Regions from separate parts of the Faecalibacterium sp. IP-1-18 genome, predicted to be linked through region 2. Evidence: a T-box and tRNA genes for the amino acid it is inferred to sense, from the RefSeq annotation. Region 2 holds a T-box; the other regions hold tRNA genes.
What was found. The T-box of region 2 lies ahead of tyrS (tyrosine--tRNA ligase). A T-box ahead of a tRNA ligase gene usually reads a tRNA of that ligase, here a tRNA-Tyr.

Region 1: it encodes a tRNA-Tyr, which carries the amino acid that the T-box ahead of tyrS (tyrosine--tRNA ligase) is inferred to sense. The anticodon was not compared.
Region 3: it encodes a tRNA-Tyr, which carries the amino acid that the T-box ahead of tyrS (tyrosine--tRNA ligase) is inferred to sense. The anticodon was not compared.

The regions. Positions count from the first base shown of each region.
Region 1 is NZ_CP094472.1:1,944,488-1,951,860, forward strand. It holds gene MTP43_RS09135 (sigma-70 family RNA polymerase sigma factor) at 1-373, opposite strand, end outside; gene MTP43_RS09140 (hypothetical protein) at 357-758, opposite strand; gene MTP43_RS09145 (helix-turn-helix domain-containing protein) at 821-1,186, opposite strand; gene MTP43_RS09150 (plasmid recombination protein) at 1,962-3,227, shown strand; gene MTP43_RS09155 (hypothetical protein) at 3,245-3,421, shown strand; gene MTP43_RS09160 (DUF6061 family protein) at 3,520-3,771, opposite strand; tRNA gene MTP43_RS09165 (tRNA-Tyr) at 3,924-4,008, opposite strand; gene MTP43_RS09170 (6-phosphofructokinase) at 4,205-5,437, opposite strand; gene MTP43_RS09175 (6-phosphofructokinase) at 5,522-6,745, opposite strand; gene MTP43_RS09180 (GDSL-type esterase/lipase family protein) at 7,086-7,373, shown strand, end outside.
Region 2 is NZ_CP094472.1:1,567,988-1,575,360, reverse strand. It holds gene dapA (4-hydroxy-tetrahydrodipicolinate synthase) at 1-728, shown strand, start outside; gene dapB (4-hydroxy-tetrahydrodipicolinate reductase) at 802-1,560, shown strand; gene MTP43_RS07475 (CapA family protein) at 1,603-2,895, shown strand; gene MTP43_RS07470 (ACT domain-containing protein) at 2,951-3,418, shown strand; gene MTP43_RS07465 (PTS sugar transporter subunit IIA) at 3,535-4,104, shown strand; gene tyrS (tyrosine--tRNA ligase) at 4,161-5,381, opposite strand; T-box leader at 5,446-5,700, opposite strand; gene recN (DNA repair protein RecN) at 5,773-7,373, opposite strand, start outside.
Region 3 is NZ_CP094472.1:2,395,593-2,402,965, reverse strand. It holds gene ilvC (ketol-acid reductoisomerase) at 1-177, shown strand, start outside; gene ilvD (dihydroxy-acid dehydratase) at 343-2,001, shown strand; gene MTP43_RS11470 (sugar transferase) at 2,048-2,719, opposite strand; tRNA gene MTP43_RS11465 (tRNA-Tyr) at 2,925-3,009, shown strand; partial or broken gene MTP43_RS11460 (DUF6061 family protein) at 3,163-3,414, shown strand; gene MTP43_RS11455 (hypothetical protein) at 3,513-3,689, opposite strand; gene MTP43_RS11450 (plasmid recombination protein) at 3,707-4,972, opposite strand; gene MTP43_RS11445 (DNA primase family protein) at 5,349-6,665, opposite strand; gene MTP43_RS11440 (CHC2 zinc finger domain-containing protein) at 6,739-7,347, opposite strand.

The sequences.
Region 1 (7,373 bases), 380 kb from region 2:
GAACATCGTCCAGCGAAACGCGCTGGTAGCAGATACCGTCCTTATCCTCCGTCACCATCCGCTGCTCAAAAGCAGTAAAGGCATCCCGCACCATGTCCATCATGGCATTATGAATGGCAGGAGCCGCATAGGTCAAGAACTTCATGCCGCGCGCTGCATCGAACTTTGGCACGGCCTTCCACAAGCCCATATTCCCTGCCTGTTTCAAATCGTCCGTGTCAAGGTTCAGGCCGGACTGTGCCAGATTCATGCTGCGGAAAAGGTCATTTGCCGCCTTGCCAATAAAGGACTTGTTGTTGTCAATCAGGCTGTCCAGCGCGGCAGCATCGCCTTTCTGCGCCAGCGCACAAAGCCGTTCATTCGTCTGCTTCATGGGCGTTTTCCTGCTCTGCGGCAGACTGCAAGATTCCCAGCAGACCGTTCCGCAGCTGTTCCAGCGCTTCCGGCGTAGCTCCTTCCATGCCCGAAACGCTGTCCAACATTGCATCTGTCAACTGCTCTGCCGTAATCGTTGGGTGCTGCACATCCTGCCCTTTAGTCAATTCGGTGAACATCTTCTCTGCCACTTTCTTGCTCATGGCTTCCTGTTCGGCGTAATGGCTCCCGATACCCTTTTTGATTTCCTTGACCGCCGCCATGAAGTACATTTCAATGTCATCAAGATCACCTTGATACACCGGCTTTCTCCGAAGGCTGATGTCCTTTGCAGCTTTGGCTGCCTCCGGGGTCTTGACCCTTGTGCGCAGCAGGGTGCTCAATGTCGTGAGTATGGCGTTCTGTGCTGCGATGCCGGAAGCAAAGGTATCATCAAAATACTGCGCTATGCGGAAGTAAGCTCTGCAAAGCGAGCGTTTTCCAGCAGCAGGTTGACCACCTCTGTATTGACACGTCCTGTGTAGAGGTTCTTTGCAGCTTCTACGGACAAGCCCAGTTCGGCAATGTCGTAATTTTTGCGGTCGGGGATGTTGGTTTCTCCCAGCAGAAAATCCGTGGACACGTTGAACAGCCTTGCAATTTTCAGCACCTGCTCATGGGTCAGGGTTCCTTTTGCGCCACTGATAAAACGGCTGATAGTGCTTTTAGAGCAGCCGATTTCCTTGGCAAGCTCCGGTTGGCTGATGTTGTGCTCTTTCATCAAGTCCGCAAGACGGACGTTGGACGGTGCAGGCAGATATTCCTGTGCCATGTGATCGGCCCTCCTTTTTGAGCTTTTTCCTCATTATAATACGCTCTGCCGTTTTGTTCAATATACGGTTACCTCTCCACCCTTGCTGTTGCAGCCCTGCAACCAGTAAGGGCATTTTTCTTTTTCCGTTGCAGTTCTGCCGCTTTTTCGCCTTTCCTGCAAAATTTCCCGTATATTCAGGCATGAAGCAAAAACACCAGAGTTCCCACTTTGGGGTCTCTGGTGCAGTACATAACATCGCCCTGCCCGGTGGCCGCAGGGTGCGGGGTTTCGTGGGCATTGAGCCGCTTGTCCACCCCTGTCCGTAAAAAGTGCATTTTTTCACGGAAGAAGTTCGCACAACCTGTACGGTCTGTACTTGTACGCACCCGTACGGCGAATCGAAGCAAATTAAAACGTGTTATCGTTTTTATTTTAGATTTCCGTACGCCGTACAGACCGTACAGGTTATTTGAAGTCCGTACGCAATTTTTTCAGATGCGTACGGAGCAATCAAGTTCGCATTGTGCGAACTTGTCGGGGCGAGGCCCCTCCATCTTGCTGGCGCAAGACCGTTCGGTCACTTAAAAGCCCCACTGGGGCTTTCATTGCTTCGCAAACGTGAACTCGATTAACTCTCCCGCAGGAGACGTTCTCCCTCGGAGAGTCCTCGAAGAACCCACTACACTTTGCAGCCCATAGGGATGAAAGTGTCATAGTGGGTTATTACACTTCCGCAGAAGTGCATCTCCGTTCCCCGTCACCTCTCGACGAACCTTGAAAGGAGGGATGCCCTTTGGCAAGAAATGATGGCATTGACCGCACCAGTGTCCGAAATCTCGCCGTTTCAGACAAAGCCGTTGGCAACACCCAGCAGCACAACGAGCGCGAAAAGGACAGCTACCGGAACCCCGACATCATCCCCCAGCGCACTGCATGGAACATCCACTTCAAAAAGCCAACCGCCAGCTACACCGACCTATTCGCCCAACTGGAAGCCGCCGAAACCATCTCCACGCGCGGCCTGAAGCCGGATGCTACCCACTACTGTGAACTTGTCTTTGATGTCAACTCGGCCTACTTTGACAACCACGGCGGCTACGAGTTCGCCAAGCAGTTCTATGAGGATGCCTACAAAGCAGCCTTTCAGATCGTGGGTGGTGAGCAGTATATCCTCTCGGCAGTCATGCACGCGGATGAGATCAACCACGCCATGACCGAAGCACTGGGCCGGGAGGTCTACCACTACCATCTCCATGTGGTCTATGTGCCTGTGGTGGAAAAGCAGATCCTCTGGTCGAAACGCTGCAAGGACAAGGCACTGGTCGGCACAGTCAAGGAGACCGTCATGCAGGTCAGCCGAAGCAAGAAGTGGGCTTCCAAGCCCATGCTGGACGATGCCGGAAAGCCTGTCCTGCAAAAGAGCGGCAAGCCAGTCCTGAAGAAGTCGTACAGTGTCCTGCAAGACGATTTCTTCCACTATATGCGCAACGCCGGGTACACGGATGTAGAGCGCGGTGAGCGCGGCAGCACCGAAGAACACCTGACCGTCACCCAGTTCAAAGTCCAGCGGGAGCAGGAACGTCTGGACAGCCTGACCGCCCAAGCCGACCAAAAGGCGCAGTCGCTTGCCAAAACCAGTCAGACCCTCTCCAAAAAGGAGAATGAACTTGCCGCTGTGCAGAAAAAGGCCACGCTCACGAAAGAAGCCCTCATTCATGCGCGCGATCTGGATTATATCGGCAAGCGCACCTTTCTCGGTAACTACTCGCTGACCGAAGAAGAATTTTCCAAGCTGAAAAAGCAAGCCGACCACGGCTATATGATGGACGTGGAGAACCGCCGCTTGAAAGAAGAACTTTCCACCGCCAAGAAGGAGGCCGTTCGTTGGAGCAACAAGTACCACGACCTGTGGTACGAGGTGAAACCCTATCTGGATGCTCTCCACCGTGCGCCCGAACTGGTGCGTGGCTTTCTGGAAAAGATTCTTGCCCCCAAGCAGGAGCTCACCATGAATGTGCAGCAGCGAAACCGCAGGCGTGGGCAAGATATGGAACTTTGATTTTCGGAGGATACCATTTGAACAAAAAGAAGAAGTCGAACAAATCCGGCTACCCGGATGAAGCAATCAAGACCCTTGCGCGTTGCTTTTATCCCTCCATGGTTGAGTTTTTCAACAGCGAGGAAGGCCAGCGTGAATATGAGGAATGGCTGAAAGAGCAGGAAGTTCTACAAGCCTTGCCTGTTGCAGCATAAAAACAGCAGGACGCTCCCAGTAAAGGGAACGCCCTGCCTTATATAGATGTATCTCACCGAGGTGTGTCCAGTTGGGCACACCTCTTATTTTTTTGCCCTTAATCTTCTAACCCATGGCTCCCGGCTGCATTTTTCAAATATTCCTCTGGGTCACCGTTCAGAATCAAATCGGCATAGCTCAGCGGGTCATTGTAGATAAGGTAGTCCAATTCCGTCTGCTGTGCCATAGTCACATTCAGTGCATCCTCGACCCCGGTGCAGCCGATGGAAATTTTTCTCCCATCTTGGAGAGTCAACTCCACACACCCGGTATCCATGTTAAACTTGCAGGCTCTTTCATCGTACTTCATAATCGCATCCTCCAATTCTCGTTATCGGCTTACGGTCTATGACAAGGCATCAGAGTTTTGCGCCGTCCACGGGAGCCTTCATTGTTGTACCCGAAGAAAACGAAAAATCCGAACCCTTCTCCAATCGGAAACAGGTTCGGATTTTTCTTGTTTGGTGGGCGCGGGTGGATTCGAACCACCGAAGCTGAAAGCAGCAGATTTACAGTCTGTCCCCATTGGCCACTCGGGAACACGCCCATATTCATTTTTGCAGTCGTTTGGACTGCCTGTATATGTTACCACTGAAAGCGCAATTTGTCAACCCATAATTTGGGCTGGGCGCAAAAAAAGAAGAAATAAAGGCAGAGATCACAAAAGCCCTCCCGCTCGGGTGCGCTTTACAGCGTCCGGGCGGGAGGGCTTTTCAGCCTGACAAAAACAGGTCAGGAGAAAATCACTTCTGGTTCTTCATGTAGATGTGGTGCGGCAGACCGGCGATGTACAGCGGGGTCAGCTCGGCCTGAATCAGCGGACGGGCGTAGTCTAAGAAGTCCTCGGTCATCTGGGTATGGTTGTTGTTCATCCAGCTCAGGGGAACCTTCTTTTCCAGGTTGGCGACCTCGCTGATGGGATGCAGCTCGGTGGTGCACTGGTAAGGATTGTTGGAGATGCGCTTCAGGGCAACCATCTGGCCGGTAACACCCTCAAAGGCTGCCTTGGCGGCAGCACCACCCACCTGATAGGCCTCGGTGATGTCGGTGCGGCTGGTCAGGTGACCGGCGCAGCGCTGCAGGGTGGAAAGCTCGATGCAGCGGGTCTTGGTGTCCAGATTGCGGGCCACCACATTGGCCAGATACCGTGCGGTACCGGTCAGCGCCTTGTGACCGAAAGCATCCACGGCGTGCACGTCGTCCGCCAGCTCACAGACATAGCGGCCATCCTCCAGCTTTACGCCCTCGGAAACGGCAATGACGATGCTGGGCTTCTTTTCCTGCATCACACGCACCTTTTCCACAAAGCGCTCCACGTTGAAGGGAACCTCGGGCAGGCAGATCATGTCCACGCCCTCGCAATCATCGCTCTTGGCCAGTGCGGCGGCAGCGGTCAGCCAGCCGGCATTGCGGCCCATGATCTCCACCACGGTAACGTACTTGGTGCCGTACACGGTGGCATCGCGGATGATCTCTTTCATCACAACGCCAATGTACTTGGCGGCAGAGCCGTAGCCGGGGGTGTGGTCGGTGACCATCAGGTCGTTGTCGATGGTCTTGGGCACACCCATAAAGCGAATGTCACTGCCAACGCGCTGGCCATAGTCAGCCAACTTGCCGATGGTGTCCATGGAGTCGTTGCCGCCGATATAGAAGAAGTAACCGATGTTCAGCTTTTCCAGAATGGCGAACAGCTTTTTGTACACCGCCTCGTCATCCCGCCAGTCGGGAAGCTTATAGCGGCAGCTGCCCAGAAAGCTGGACGGGGTGCGCTTGAGCAGCTCGATGTCCAAGTCATCGGTCAGCAGGGTGGAAAGATCCACCACCCGCTCCTCCAGCAGACCGGCAACACCGTTGCACATACCGTACACGATGTCTGCGCCGCGGTTCTTGCAGCTTTCAAAGACACCCGCCAGACTGGCATTGATGACAGAGGTGGGGCCGCCGGACTGACCGACGATTGCATTTTTTCCCATGATGATTTCTCCTTTTTTGTTTTTTCTGTTTCGGCTATAAAAACGTGCAGTCGCACGAAAACAGACGCGGAAGGGAAAGGCAGATCACAGACGGATGTGGCGGGGGGTACCGTTCACATACACGGGGGTCACCTCATCCAAAATCAGCGGACGGGCGTACTCCTCAAAAGCTTCGGTCACCTGCATCCCGTCCGGAGTGATCCATTCCAGCGGAACCTTCTTTTCCAGATTTGCCACCTGCTGCACATCCACAGACTCGGTGATGCACTGGTACGGGTAGTTGGAGACCCGCTTGAGGGCGATCATGCGGCCGCTCTCGCCTGCAAAGGCAGCAGCGGCGGCGGCACCGCCAACGGCGTAGGCCTCGTTCACATCCGTGCGGCTGGCCAAATGGCTGGCGCAGCGCTGCAGGGTGGAGAACTCGATGGCACGGCTCTTGCACTGCAGCTTGTCGTGGATGAGCTCCGAAAGGTAACGGCTGGTGCCGCTGAGGATGGCCTTGTGGCCAAAAGCGTCCAGCTGGCCGGCGGTGGACACCAGATCGCACAGGTAAGTACCGTCTGCGGTCTTTACGCCCTCGCTGGCTGCGATGATAACGTTGGACTTTACCCGCTGCAGCTCGTCCACCCGGGCAAGGAACTTGTCCTGATCAAAGGGCACTTCTGGCAGCAGGATCAGGTCGGGGCCTTCGCAGTCCTCGCCGCCCGCCAGACAGGCCGCACCGGCCAGCCAGCCTGCGTGACGGCCCATGATCTCGGCCACCGTCACGCTGCGGATGTTATACACCGAGGAGTCGCGGATGACTTCCTTTAAGATGGTAGCAATGTACTTTGCGGCAGAACCGTAGCCGGGGGTGTGGTCGGTGAGGCACAGGTCGTTGTCGATAGTCTTGGGCACACCGATAAACCGCACATTGCTGCCCACCTGCTGCCCATAGCGGGACAGTTTTGCGATGGTATCCATCGAGTCGTTGCCGCCGATGTAGAACACGGCACAGATGTCGTACTTGTCAAACAGGGTGAACAGCTTGACGAACGGGGTGGCATCGGTGTCCGGGTCGGGCAGCTTGAAGCGGCAGCTGCCCAGATAGCTGGACGGAGTACGCTTGAGCAGCTCGATGCTCATGCGGTCGTCCAGCAGGACGTTGAGCTCCAGCAGCTCTTCCTTGAGCAGACCCTCGATGCCGTACTTCATGCCGTACACCTTGTCTGCACCCAGACTGCGGGCGGCTTTGTATACGCCCGCAAGGCTGGAGTTGATCACGGCGGTAGGGCCGCCGCTCTGACCAATGATGATATTCTTGGCCATGGAAACCTCCTTCAGATCATATAAAATGTGTCCGCTGCCGGGCAAACGGCTTTCCGCACCGTCCGGTAAAGTGGTCTGTCGGCCCTGCACTGCCAACGGACCGGGACGGCAAAACAGCCATCTGCCGCAACTGACACAAAAATATTTGCAGCTTGTGTATTTGCTTTTTGTAAAATGTGCAAAATAAGCTGCAATTCTATTGTACCCGTTTTGCCTGTTGTATGCAAGACCCAATTGGTTGCACAGGCAAAAAAAATATGATAAAATGGGTGCGCACTCCAAAATTACCGGGCAGAAGCACCTGCCTGTTGGGATAAATGCAGAAAGCTGGACAGAGAATATGGGCATTTCACACGAGTATCATTCGGCACCCCGGCGGCGCACACGCGGGGGCATCGGCGGCAAGCTGCGGCTGGTGGGGGTCATTGTGGCCATCCTGCTGGTCGCCTATGCGGTGACCGCTATCTTGGAAAAAGGAACCGTTGAAGAGGACAGCACCCCGCAGACCGGCGCAGGCGGCATTGCACAGAACATTCTGGCACCGCTGCCCATGCAGGGCGAGGCGGCTTCCGGCAGCGGCAGCGAGGGTGCAGCCGATAGCAGCGGCACGGCGCAGGCGGTACAGCTG
Region 2 (7,373 bases):
CCGACGAGGAGCAGCTGGCCGCCATCAAGTTCACCGTGGATACGGTCAATCACCGCGTACCGGTCATTGCCGGTGCCGGTTCGAACGATACCGACCACGGCTGCGCACTGGCAGCAAAGTCTGCCGCCTGCGGTGCCGATGCCCTGCTGATGGTCACCCCCTACTACAACAAGACCTCGCAGGCCGGTCTGGTGGCGCACTTTACCGCCATGGCTGAGGCCGGCGGCATCCCGGTCATCCTGTACAATGTACCCTCCCGCACGGGTCTGAACATTGCACCCGAGACTGCTCTGGAGCTGAGCAAGCACCCGCTCATCAACGGCATCAAGGAGGCCTCCGGCAACATTTCTCAGGTGGCCAAGGTGGCTGCACTGTGCGGTGATGCGCTGAACATTTACTCCGGTAACGACGATCAGGTGGTTCCCCTGCTGGCACTGGGCGGCAAGGGCGTCATCAGCGTGGTGTCCAATGTTGCGCCGGAACTGGTGCATAACTGCTGTCAGGCTTTCTTTGACAGAGATACCGCCAAGGCCTGCGCTTTGCAGCTGGAAATGCTGCCGCTGGAGGAGGCTCTGTTCTGCGAGGTGAACCCCATTCCGGTCAAGTATGCCATGAACGTGCTGGGCTGGAACGCAGGCGAATGCCGTCTGCCGCTGGTAGAGCCCAGCGATGCCCACAAGGCAAAGATCGAGCAGGCTCTGCTGGCTGCAGGTCTGATCAAGGAATAACAACAGCGTACAGAATGCCCGGGATCTTCAGCTTCCGGGCATTCTGCCATATTATAGAAATGAGGAAACAGCAATGACAGAGATCGTGATTCAGGGTATTGGCGGCCGCATGGGCCATGTGCTGTGCGATATGATCGCACAGCGGGAGGACTGCTGTGTGGTGGCCGGTATTGATATGAAGGACGGCGAGCAAAACGGCATTCCGGTCTACGACAGTCTGGAAAAGCTGAACGGCAAGGGCGATGTGATCATCGACTTCAGTTCCCCTGCCGCAGTGGAAAAGGCATTGCCCTACTGCCAGACCCACAAGCTGCCCATCGTGGTGTGCACCACCGGCCTTTCTGAAGAGCTGCAGCTGAAGGTAGTGCAGCTGTCCCGCAGCGTTCCGGTATTCAAGAGCGCCAATATGTCTATGGGCATTAATGTACTGGCAGAGCTGTGCAAGCGCGCCTCTGCTGTGCTGGGTATCAACTATGATATCGAGATCGTGGAGCAGCATCACCACAACAAACTGGATGCCCCCAGCGGAACGGCACTGATGCTGGCCGACGCCATCAACGAGGAAAATAACGGCGCGTACCACTATGTGTACGACCGTTCCTCCGTGCGCCAGAAGCGTGACCCGAAGGAGATCGGCATCAGCTCTGTGCGCGGCGGTAGCATCGTGGGCGACCACGAGGTGCTGTTCTGCGGCCCGGACGAGGTGATCACCCTGCGGCATACCGCCTATTCCCGCAGCATCTTTGCCAACGGTGCAGTGAATGCTGCGGTCTATCTGGCAAAAAAAGAGCCGGGTCTGTACGATATGGGCGACCTGATCGCCGCCTTCTGAAAAACGAGCTGCCCCGGCATACGCTGGGAGAAGAGGTGAACGATGAAGCAGGAGCCTTTAAAGCGGCGGCGTCCGGCTGCCCGTAAGCGCGGCCAAAAACAAACGCTCCAGGCGGTGGTGCTGTCGGTTCTGGCTGTGAGCGTGATAGCATTGTGTCTGGGGATCTGGACAAGGCTGCCGGGAGAAGATGTACCGGTGGGCGGCGTCGAGCCGCCGGAGGAGGTGTTATCCCCTACTTCATCTGTTGTGACCCCCGAGCCGGAACCTGAACCGCAGCCTGTGGTGGAAACCATCCGGTTTTCCGCAACAGGAGATAACCTGATCCATTCACCCATTTATAATCAGGCCGCCCGCCGGGCAGGCGAAGACGGAAAGTACAGCTTTGATTACTGCTATGAGCACATCGCTCCTTTCTATGCGAAACAGGATGTGAACTGGATCAATCAGGAGACCCTTTGCAGCGACACCCTTGCACCCTCCACCTACCCATGCTTTTCCACCCCCGGCGACTGTGCGCGGGCGCTGTACCGTGCCGGGGTGCGGGTGTTCAGCCTGTCCAATAACCACACCTATGATAAGGGCGCGTCCGGCATTGCGGCTACTCTGCAATTCTGGGAGTCCATGCCGGAGGATGTAGTCACCACCGGTCTGTGGTGCGGCGAAGAGGACTACGACCGTATCCCGCTGCAAACCGTCAATGGTGTGACCATCGCCTATCTCTCCTATACTGAGCACACCAACGGCATCCGCCAGAACAAGAATATGACAGCCAATGTCATCTACACCAGCCAGACCGATGTGATCGAGCATCAGGTGCGCTTGGCGCGTCAGCAGGCAGATTTTGTGGTGGTGGGAGTGCACTGGGGCGTAGAGAACAGCCACGCCGTCGTGGACAGTCAGCGCACACTGGCGCAGAATCTGGCAGACTGGGGCGCAGATGTCATCGTGGGCACCCATCCGCATGTGCTGCAGGATGCCCAGTGGCTGACCGCAGCGGACGGGCGGAGAAGTTTTGTCGCCTTCTCGCTGGGCAATTTCCTCAGCACCCAGAGCCACCCGGATCAGTTGGTGGGTGCGATCCTGACCTTGCAGCTGCAAAAGACCACCCAGCCGAACGGCTCGGTGCAGTGTGAAGTGCTTGCGCCGCAGCTGCACCCCACCGTGACCCATTATGATGCCGGAAAAACCAATGTGCGCACCTACCTTTTGCGCGATTACACGCAGGAATTGGCGGCAGCGCATGGTGTGCGGGCAAATTATTCTGATTTCAGCCTTGACAGGATACAAAAAATCGCGCAAAATAATATCAGTGCATCCTTTTTAGCACTTACATAAAAATGTGAAATGATTGAGCGTTGTCCGGCAACCCGGGCAGAACGGAGGACTTTTTATGTACGGAGTATCGAAGATCAATATCGAGACCGACCTGATGATGATCAGCGTGCAGGACGTAGTGTTCCGGGGCAACAGTCTGTCCCGGTATCTGGATATCTTTGCAGAGACCGGCGTGGTGGTGGATATGATCAGCCAGAGCGCTCCCCACGGCACCACCATTGATTTTAGCTTTACCGCATCCAGCAGCGATTTGCCGCTGGTGATGAAAGCAATCTCGGCAGCAAATCTGGATAAGGACGCCAAGGCTTCTCCTCTGATCAGTGTGGGTTACTCCAAGCTGAACCTGTTCGGCGAGGATATGGTCACCAGCTGCGGTGTGGCTGCGCGGGCGCTGAATGCGCTGGCTATGGCCGGTATTGAGGTGCTGCTGATCACCACCAGCGATCTGGATATTTCTCTGCTCGTCCACGCGGAAAACGAGGACGCCGCCTATGAGGCACTGAAAAAGGCATACGAGCTGTAAAAGCATAAGCCGGGGCCGAGGGGACAGCTTCCCTTTCGGCCCTGTTTTTGCGAAATGCGTAGAGACAAGAAAAACACCGCCACGGCGGCTCCTCTGCCGAAAGAAGGAAAAACGGAATGAAAGAACCTGCTACTCTTATGCACAGCATCCGGCAGCGACTGCTGGCACATTTTGAGAAAAGTGCGCTATTTGCCCCTGATGACCCAGCAATGGAAGCTGCGCCTGCGGACAGCGGGCAGTTGCTCTATGCACCGGTCTCAGGACGTATCCGCGCACTGACCCGGATCAAGGACCCTGTGTTCTCCAGTGAGGTGCTGGGCAAGGGCTGCGCTATTGAGCCCAGCTGCGGCGAGGTGGTAGCACCCGCAGACGGCATCGTGAAAAAGATCGCCAAGACCCATCATGCCATCAGTTTGCTGTGCGACAACGGCATGGAGGTACTCATTCATGTTGGCATGGACACCGTGGAGCTGAAGGGTAAGGGCTATGAGCTATTTGTACAGACTGGAGACCATGTGCAGAAGGGCCAGCTGCTCTTCCGGTTCGATATGCAGGCCATTGCAGCGGCAGGCTACACGCTGACCACCCCCGTGATCGTGACCAACAGCAGCCGGTTTGCACGGATAGAGCCTTTGCTCTCCGGCCGGGTGACTGCCGGACAGCAGCTGTTGCGCGCTAAAATGTAAAAAATGGGCCAGAAACGCCTACGGACGTTTCTGGCCCATAAATTTTATAATGCTTTTTACAGCGTTACCTTGTGGTAGATCTTTTTGCCCTTCTTAATGACGATGCCCTTGGCCAACTGTTCTGCGGTAAAGCTGACAGTGGGAGCAGCGACTTTTTCGCCGTCTGCCAACACACCGCCCTGTACTACCAGACGGCGAGCCTCGCCGTTGGAAGCAGCCAGACCGGCCTTGACCATCAGGGTCAGAATGCCGATGGCACCGTCCGTCAGATCAGCCTCGGTCAGCTGGGTGCTGGGCATGTGCTCGGTATCCATTGCGTTGCCACTGAACAGTGCGCGGGCAGCATTCTGAGCCTTTTCGGCCTCTTCCTTGCCATGCACCATGCTGGTCATCTCGTAGGCAAGAATCTCCTTGGCCTCGTTCAGGCGCTGATCCTGCCAAGTGCTCATCTCGTCGATCTGCTCCAGCGGCAGGAAGGTGAGCATACGGATGCACTTCATCACATCGGCATCGCCCACATTGCGCCAGTACTGGTAGAACTCGAAGGGACTGGTCTTGTTGGGGTCCAGCCAGACAGCGTTGCCGGCGGTCTTGCCCATCTTCTTGCCCTGAGAGTCGGTCAGCAAGGTCACGGTCATAGCGTAGGCATCCTTACCCAGCTTGCGGCGGATCAGCTCGGTGCCACCCAGCATATTGCTCCACTGGTCGTCGCCGCCAAACTGCATATTGCAGCCGTAGTGCTGGAACATGTAGTAGAAGTCGTAGCTCTGCATGATCATGTAGTTGAATTCCAGGAAGGACAGGCCCTTCTCCATGCGCTGCTTATAGCACTCGGCGCGCAGCATATTGTTCACGGAGAAACAGGCGCCCACCTCGCGCAGCAGCTCAACATAGTTCAGGTCCAACAGCCAGTCGGCGTTGTTCAGCATCAGAGCCTTGCCCTCGGAGAAATCGATGAACTTCTCCATCTGCTTCTTAAAGCAAGCCGCATTATGGGCGATATCGTCCTTGGTCAGCATCTTGCGCATATCGGTGCGGCCGGAGGGGTCGCCGATCATGGTAGTGCCGCCGCCAATCAGGGCGATGGGCTTGTTGCCAGCCAGCTGCAGGCGCTTCATCAGGGTCAGCGCCAGAAAATGGCCGGCAGTCAGGCTGTCGGCAGTGCAGTCAAAGCCGATGTAAAAAGTAGCCTTGCCGTTGTTGATCAGGTCAATGATCTCCTCATCGGTGATCTGGGCTACCAGACCACGGGCTTTCAGTTCTTCGTACAGCGTCATGGAAAAAACCTCCTGTTTTTGGGGCAGAGGAAACAAAAAACGCCCTCTGCCAAAAATGAATTTGGCAGAGGGCGATATAACTTCGCGGTACCACCTCTGTTTGCCGTTTCCTCACGGAAACGGCCTTACGAGTGCGCACCCCAGAGTAGAGCGACACTCCTGCGTCTTTAACGCTCGCACGCGGCACAGCCTACTAGCCTTACGCATTCAGCCTGCGGCTCCGGGAGGTATTTCCCCTGCCGTTCTGTGATCCCTTGCACCAACCGGGACTTCTCTGGACAGAACACTTCAGGGTACTTGTTCCCTTCATCGCCATTAACATTGTCTACTCTATCACAAGACCGCCGCCTTGTCAAGAGCTGTCCTTTCTGCAAAAATGCATTCCGCTGCATCATCCGCCGTGCTTGCGCTCCTGCAGCATTTCCCGTGCATTGGCGCGGGAAAGCTCGGTAACGTGGTCGCCGGAGATGAGGCGCGCCAAGGCCTCTACACGGCCATTTTCATCCAACGGATGGATCTCGGTATAGGTGCGCTCGTTGGACACATTTTTCTGGATGAGCAGATGACAATCAGCCAGTGCTGCAATCTGCGCCGTATGGGTGATGCACAGGATCTGATGCCCTTGCGCACTCTGACGCAGCACCTCGCCGATGCGTCCGGCAGCCTTGCCGGACACACCGCTGTCGATTTCATCGTAGATCACGGTAGGCACGGCGTCCTTATCGGCCATTGCATTCTTGATTGCAAGGGTGATGCGACTCAGCTCGCCGCCGGATGCGATCTTGGCCAGCGGCTTGGGTGCTTCACCGGGGTTTGTTGAGATGTAGAATTCAACGCTGTCCTGTCCATGGCTGGCCAGCGGACCGCGGGTATGCCGCAAGGTCATACGTACACCCGGCATATTCAAAAAGTCCAGCGTGCCGGAAATGCGGGTGTTCAGTTCCTCAAAGGCCTTCAGTCGGGTCTGGGTCAGAACCTCTGCCTTTTCCCGCGCTTTTGTGTAAAGACGCAGCTTTTCTGCCTGCAATGCATCATAGCGCTGCTGGGAATGCTGAATGTTATCCAGCTCTTCCCGGGCCTTTTGCCCGAAAGCGATCACGTCCTCCACTGTGCTGCCGTATTTGCGCTTCAGTCGGTACAAAAGATCCAGTCGCTGCTCCACCTCGTCCAGTTCTGCATCGTTGGTGTCGTAGGTGTCCAGCCGCCCGATCAGATCTGCGGCCACATCCTTGGCGTTATAGTATAAGTCCAGCAGCTGCCCGGCGGCGGCTGTAAGCGCAGGGTCTAACTGCGCAGCGGCATCCACCGCGTTGGAGGCTTCCCCCAGAAGATCCACAGCGCCTGCGGCATCATCACTGCCGGAAAGTAGCGCATAGCTCTGCGCCAGACGATCCCGGATGGCAGACGCATTGGACAGCACTTTCCGGCGGTTTTCCAGCGCCTGCTCCTCACCGGCAGTCAGCCCGGCATCCTCGATCTCCTGCACCTGATACTGCAACAGGTCGATCTTGCGCTGCTTTTCGGCCTCGTCAGTGATCAGGGCATCCAGCTCCCGCTTGACCCGCACCAGCTCCCGGTACAGGGCATAGTACTCCTGAAAAACAGTGCGGTTTTGCGCATAATCGTCCAAAATGCCCAGATGATGCGCCGGGTTGAGCAGACCCACCGAATCGTGCTGGCCGTTGATGTTGATCAGACCGCCGCACAGCTCCCGCAGAACGGCTGCCGTAGCCGGCATTCCGTTGATGCGGCAGCTGCTCTTGCCCTCGGCGGTGATCTCACGGCTGAGCAGCAGTGCTTCGGAGCGCTCGTAGCCGGACTGCTCCAGCTTATCCAGCACAGCAGGCGGCACCTGCTCAAAGGCGGCGCGGATCACCGCCTTTGCAGCCCCGGTACGCACCAAGTCCTTAGAGGTGCGGTTGCCAAGGATCGCATTGATGGAGTCGATCAAGATGGATTTGCCCGCACCGGTCTCGCCGGTCAGCACATTCA
Region 3 (7,373 bases), 830 kb from region 2:
AAGAAGGTTCTGACCGAGATCCAGGACGGCACCTTTGCTTCTGAGTTCCTGACCGAGATGAGCCCCAAGGGCGGCCGCAAGGTGCACTTCCTTGCCAAGCGCCGTATGGAGGCTGAGCTGCCCATCGAGAAGGTGGGTGCTGAGCTGCGCAGCATGATGAGCTGGCTGAAGAAGTAAGAGGAGAACCCTCTCAGGCCGCCTTTCGGCGGCAGCTCCCCCGAAAGGGGGAGCTTTTGTTGAAAAGGGAGCCTTATAGCTTCTCCGCGAAAACCTCTCCCCCTCGGGAGAGGTGGCACGGCGCAGCCGTGACGGAGAGGGTTTTATCAGAAAAGAGGATTTGCAATGAGAAGTGACAACGTGACCAAAGGCTCGGAGCGCGCGCCCAACCGCAGCCTGTTTTATGCGCTGGGCTATACCCCGGAGGAGCTGGAGCGCCCGCTCATCGGCGTAGTGAGCGCCCACAGCGAGATCGTGCCCGGGCACATGAATCTGGACAAGATCGCCGATGCCGTCAAGGCCGGTGTGCAGATGGCAGGCGGCACGCCCATCCTGATCCCCGCCATCGGCGTATGCGACGGCATCGCCATGGGTCATGTGGGCATGAAGTACTCTCTGGCCTCCCGCGAGCTGATCTGCGACAGCGTGGAAACCATGCTGATGGCACACCAGCTGGACGGCCTTGTGCTGGTGCCCAACTGCGATAAGATCGTGCCCGGCATGGTAATGGCAGCGGTGCGCATGGATGTGCCCGCTGTGGTCTGCTCCGGCGGCCCTATGCTGGCCGGTACTTACGGCGGCGAGGAAGTGAGCCTTTCCAAAATGTTCGAGGCCGTGGGTGCTTATAAGGCCGGTATGATCACCGACGAGCAGCTGGAGGACTGCACCTGCAACTGCTGCCCCAGCTGCGGCAGCTGCTCCGGTATGTACACTGCCAACAGCATGAACTGCCTGTGCGAAGCCATCGGCATCGCCCTGCCCGGCAACGGCACCATCCCGGCTGTGTACTCCAAGCGCCTGCAGCTGGCAAAGCACGCCGGTATGGCTGTGATGGAGATGGTGCGCAAGGGCATCACCGCACGCCAGATCATCAACGAGCGCTCCATCCGCAACGCGCTGACCTGTGATATGGCGCTGGGCTGCTCCACCAACACGGTGCTGCACCTGCTGGCTATCGCCTACGAGGCCGGTGTGCCCATCGACCTGAAGCTGTTCAACGAGATCAGCGCCAAGACCCCCAACCTTTGCCATTTGGCACCGGCAGGCCCCACCCATATGCCGGATCTGTACGCAGCGGGCGGCATCCCGGCGGTGCAGGCAGAGCTGGCAAAGAAGGGCTTGCTGGATCTGGATGTGCCCACCGTCACCGGCAAGACCCTTGGCGAGAACATCAAGGGTGCCCATATCCTGAACGAAAAGGCCATCCGTCCCATCGAGAACCCCTACTCCCAGACCGGCGGTCTGCAGATCCTGTGGGGCAACATTGCCCCGGACGGGTGCGTTGTCAAGCGCAGCGCCGTCGCCCCGGAGATGCAGCAGCATTCCGGCCCGGCGCGGGTGTTCAACAGCGAAGAGGAAGCCATTGCCGCTATCTACGCGGGCAAGATCGTCCCGGGCGATGTGGTGGTCATCCGCTACGAAGGCCCCAAGGGCGGCCCGGGTATGCGGGAGATGCTCAACCCCACCTCTGCGCTGGCAGGCATGAAGCTGGATAAGACGGTTGCTCTTATCACGGATGGCCGCTTCTCCGGTGCATCCCGCGGCGCTGCCATTGGCCACGTCAGCCCGGAAGCAGCTTCCGGCGGCCCTATCGGCCTGATCGAGGAAGGGGATACCATTTCCATTGATATCCCCAACGCCTCCATCACGCTGGAGGTCAGCGATGCAGTGCTGGCCGAGCGCAAGGCAAAGTACGTTGCGCCCGAGCCCAACATCAAGACCGGCTGGCTGAGCCGTTACGCCCGCATGGTCACCAGTGCAAATCTGGGTGCAGTGCTGAAATAAACGTAACGAAAGCGCCTGTTGTGCGGATGCACAACAGGCGCTTTTGTCACTCTCCGTATTTCATGAGCATGGCGCGGACGGTGAGGAAGATGATCTTCCAGTCCACCCAGAAGCTGCGCTCCTGGATGTATTTCATATCCAGCGCCACCCACTCGTCAAAGCTCATCTCGTTACGGTGGGGTGCGATTTGCCAGTAGCAGCTCAGTCCGGGGGTGACGTACAGCCGCTGGCGCTGGTAGTCGCTGTACAGCTCTACCTCCCGGGGCAGTGCGGGGCGCGGCCCCACGATGCTCATATCGCCCTGCAGCACGTTGAGCAGCTGTGGCAGCTCGTCCAGACTGGTCTTGCGCAGAAAACGTCCCACCCGGGTAATGCGGGGGTCGCCCTTGATCTTGAACACCGGGCCGTCCATCTGGTTCTGGCTCAGCAGCTCATTCAGCTGCTCCTCGGCGTCCGGGCACATGGTACGAAACTTATACAGCCAGAACAGCTTGCCGTCCCGTCCTACCCGCCGCTGCCGGAAAATAGCTCCGTCTCCGGGGCTGTCCAGCACGATGGCAAGGCTGATCAGCAGTGCCAGCGGCGCAAGCAGGATCAGCGCCAGCAGGGAGAATACGATGTCCTGTGCACGCCGCAGCACCCAGTAACGCCGGTGGCTGCGCAGCGTCTTTTCCCGGTCGATAGAAATTTGCGGGGCGGCGCTGATTGTTGACTCCATGCAATGACCCACTCCTGCCTGTAAAATGTGTAGAATCTTTACATTATTTTAACATAAAACAGGACGCAATTCAACCGGATGAAGCGCGGCGGGCGGGGGACAGTAAGCCTGCTGAAAAAAAGTGAAAAAAGGTGGTTGACAAAACCCTTTTCTCATGCTAAAATAAACAAGTCGTCCGGCGCACGGATGCACAACAACTGAATATGGGCGTGTTCCCGAGTGGCCAATGGGGACAGACTGTAAATCTGCTGCTTTCAGCTTCGGTGGTTCGAATCCACCCGCGCCCACCAAACAAGAAAAATCCGAACCTGTTTCCGATTGGAGAAGGGTTCGGATTTTTCGTTTTCTTCGGGTTTGAGAATGAAGGCTCCCGTGGACGGCGTAAAACTCCGATACCTTGTCACAGATCGTAACCACACAATAAGCGTTTGGAGGACACGATGATGAAGTACGATGCAAGAGCCTGTTCGTTCAACATGGATACCGGATGCGTGGAGTTGACTCTCCAAGATGGGAGAAAAATTTCCATTGACTGCACCGGGGTCGAGGATGCGCTGGATGTTACCATGGCGTAGCAAACAGAACTGGACTACCTAATCTATAACGACCCGCTGGCGTATGCAGAGCTGATTCTGAACGGTGCCCCAGAGGAATATTTGAAAAATGCAGCCGGGAGCCATGGGTTAGAAGATTAAGGGCAAAAAAATAAGAGGTGTGCCCAAGCGGACACACCCCGGTAAGAAACATCTATGTAAAGCAGGGCGTTCCCTTCTCTGGGAGCGTCCTGCTGTTTTTATGCTGCAACAGGCAATGCTTGTAGAGATTCCTGCTCTTTCAGCCATTCTTCGTATTCACGCTGGCCTTCCTCGCTGTTGAAAAACTCAACCATGGAGGGATAAAAGCAACGTGCAAGGGTCTTGATTGCTTCATCCGGGTAGCCGGATTTGTTTAACTTCTTCTTTTTGTTCAAATGGTATCCTCCGAAAATCAAAGTTCCATATCCTGACCACGCTTGCGGTTTTTCTGCGGCACATTCATGGTGCGCTCCTGCTTGGGAGCAAGAATCTTTTCCAGAAAACCGCGCACCAGTTCAGGAGCACGGTGGAGAGCATCCAGATAGGGTTTCACGTCGTACCACAGGTCGTGGTACTTGTTGCTCCAACGAACGGCCTCCTTCTTGGCCGTGGAAAGTTCTTCTTTCAGGCGACGGTTCTCCACGTCCATCATATAGCCGTGGTCAGCCTGTTTTTTCAGTTTGGAAAATTCTTCTTCGGTCAGCGAGTAGTTGCCGAGAAAGGTGCGCTTGCCGATATAATCCAGATCACGCGCATGAATGAGGGCTTCTTTTGTGAGCGTGGCCTTTTTCTGCACAGCGGCAAGTTCCTTTTCGGTCTTGGAGAGGGTTTTGTTGGTTTGGATGAGGTGCTGCTCTTTCTGGTCAATCTGGGCGGTCAGGCTGTCCAGCCGTTCCTGCTCCCGTTGAACTTTGAACTGGGTGACGGTCAGGTGTTCTTCGGTGCTGCCACGTTCGCCGCGCTCTATATCGGTGTACCCGGCAGCGCGCATAAAATTGAAGAAGTTGTCCTGCAAGACGCTGTACGACTTCTTCAGGATAGGCTTGCCGTTCTTTTGCAAAACAGGCTTTCCCGATTCGTCCAGCAGAGGTTTGGATGCCCACTTCTTGCTCCGGCTGACCTGCATGACAGTCTCCTTGACGGTGCCGACCAGTGCCTTGTCCTTGCAGCGTTTCGACCACAGGATCTGCTTTTCCACCACAGGTACATAGACCACATGGAGGTGGTAGTGGTAAACTTCGCGGCCTAATGCTTCGGTCATGGCACGGTTGATCTCATCGGCGTGCATGACTGCCGAGAGGATATACTGCTCACCGCCCACGATTTGAACGGCAGCTTGGTAGGCATCCTCATAGAACTGCTTGGCGAACTCGTAGCCGCCGTGGTTGTCAAAGTAGGCCGAGTTGACATCAAAGACAAGCTCGCAGTAATGGGTGGCATCCGGCTTCAAGCCGCGCGTGGAGATGGTTCCGGCGGCTTCCAGTTGGGCGAATAGGTCGGTGTAGCTGGCAGTTGGCTTTTTGAAGTGGACGTTCCATGCAGTGCGCTGGGGGATAATGTCGGGGTTCCGATAGCTGTCCTTTTCACGCTCATTGTGCTGCTGGGTGTTGCCAACGGCCTTGTCCGAAACGGCGAGATTCCGGACACTGGTGCGGTCAACGCCATCGTTTCTTGCCAAAGGGCATCCCTCCTTTCAAGGTTCATCGAAAGGTGACGGGGAACGAAGATGCACTTCTTCGGAAGTGTAATAACCCACTATAACACTTTCATCCCTATGGGCTGCAAAGTGTAGTGGGCTCTTCGAGGACTCTCCGAGGGGGAACGCCTCCTGCGGGAGAGCTACAATCAAGTTCGCACAATGCGAACTTGATTGCTCCGTACGCATCTGAAAAAATTGCGTACGGACTTCAAATAACCTGTACGGTTCGTACGACGTACGGAAATGCGAAATATAAACGATAACACGTCTTAATTTGCTTTAATTCGCCGTACAGGTGCGTACAAGTACAGACCGTACAGGTTGTACGAACTTCTTCCGTAAAAAAATGCACTTTTTACGGACAGGGGTGGACAAGCGGCTCGACGCCTACAAAACCCCGCACCCTGCGGCCACCGGGCAGGTAGATGTTGTTGGTGGCTTCAAGGTTGTAGCGGCGGTCATTCTGGCGCAGTTCTGCGCTGAAACGGATGGCAGATACGCTGTGGCAGGCGTTATCTTCGCACCACAGTTTGTAGATTTCATAGAAATCTTTGGAACTGATGGAGTAGTCTGCCTTAAAGCGGAAATAGCCCTCGGACTCCATGAAGTCGATGACATTGTTGCTGCTGCGCTTGATGGTGTCCACGTTGGCGGCGGCTCGTTCGCTGACCGTGAAGCGGAAATCGTTCTGCACCAGCCGGTGCAGTCCTTCCAGACACCACAGCAGGATGCCCTCCAACTCGGCGCACATCTTCTCCACAAGGAAAGGGTCATCCGTGCGGTCGGCAGGCTTGTCCTTGGTGGTCAGGATGAGCTGGCGGCGAAAGAAGCCATCCGAATGGTCATACAGTGAGGTCAGCGCACCGTTGCCAAAGCAGAGGAACCGGGCGTAAATATCCCGCTGGTAGCTCTGGACACCCTTGCGCTCCAAGTCCAGCTTGGCTTCGGCGGTCACGATGGTCTTGATATAATTGGTCTTGGGCAGAGCGTTCATGTCCATGTCATCGTCGATCATCAGCAGGCGGCGTTCCAGATCGGCACGGGCAAAGCGGTTGTTTTCCACTTTCTGGACGCTGCCGTTGCTGGCGGCATCCCCCATGAGCCGTTTCAGCACCAGCCCGATGCGGGACTTTCCCTCGCCGCCTTTGCCAACGATGAGCATCATCTTCTGTCCCTTGGTGCTGGGGATCAGGCAGTAGCCCAAATACTCCTGCAAGGTGGGGATGTCGGCATCGTCCAGCAGCTCGTGCAGGAAGGTCAGCCAGCGGTCCGGGCTGGGGGCTTTGGGGGCGTACTTCACCGGCAGGCGGTTCTGGCAGAACAGGCGGCTTTCCTGAAAAGAGCCGTCCGGCAGATGGTACACGCCGTTCTGGAGGTGGATGCAGTCCTGCTCGATGGGGAACGGGTCGGAAAAAGCCAGCAGCTTGATGGTCTCCAGAATGTTGGTGACCTTTTTGGACAGGCCAGAGGTGACATATTCCTCGATGTTCTCCAAGATGCGCTGCTTGATCTCGCTTTCGTCTTCCACCGGGCCGTCCAGCGTGTACAGCGTACCGTTGACGCATTTCAGCGGCCACTGTTCCAGAAAGGCACGGCCAAACTGGACTTCATCGATCTTCTTACCGTTGTACCAGTCCGGCCATAAAGGGTTGCGGGAAATGTTTTTCTTCATGTGGTGGTTCTCCTTTAGGAAAGTGAAGTGGTAGGTCTCACGGTGAGACCTACCACTTCAGGTGAATAAATTATCAGGCGCACTTTGCCAGAGCAAGGCGGTCGGTGCGCTCCTCCAGCATCAGCAGGTACGACCCGGACAGCAGCTGTGCGGCGGCAGCGGCTTTCTGCTGGGGTGTCCCAAATGCAACGCAGTCCGTCAGGTGCTCGACGGTCTCGGTCATGTGGAGAGCTTCCACGAACCGCTCGTCCAGCGGCTCCTCCGGGGTGGTGGGCTTGTAGCGCTCTCGCCAGTCGTGCAGCAGGTCGAGATAATCGGTCAGCACCCGCAGGCAGTAGGCGATGTCTGCCCACTGCTCGTCTGTCAGGCCACGCTTGGGCGGCGGCAGAGCGATGGCATTGGCGGGCGGCTTGTCCGGGTCGATCCCGAAATCGTGTGCGAGCTTCTCGGCGGCTTGCCGGGGGTTCAGGTCGAACAGCTTGGCGGTGAGGTCGATGGCATCGCCGTTGACTCCACAGCCAAAGCAGTAATAATAGGTGTCGTTCAGCATCATACTGGGGTGGTTGTCGGAGTGGAACGGACAGCACACCATGCCATGGCGGTCGGGCTCCATGCCGTACATCTCTCCCGCCTGCCGAACGGTGATGGCGGACTTGACAGTTTGATACAGGCTCAAGGGCATTCCTCCTTTGTGTTGTGTACTGCACC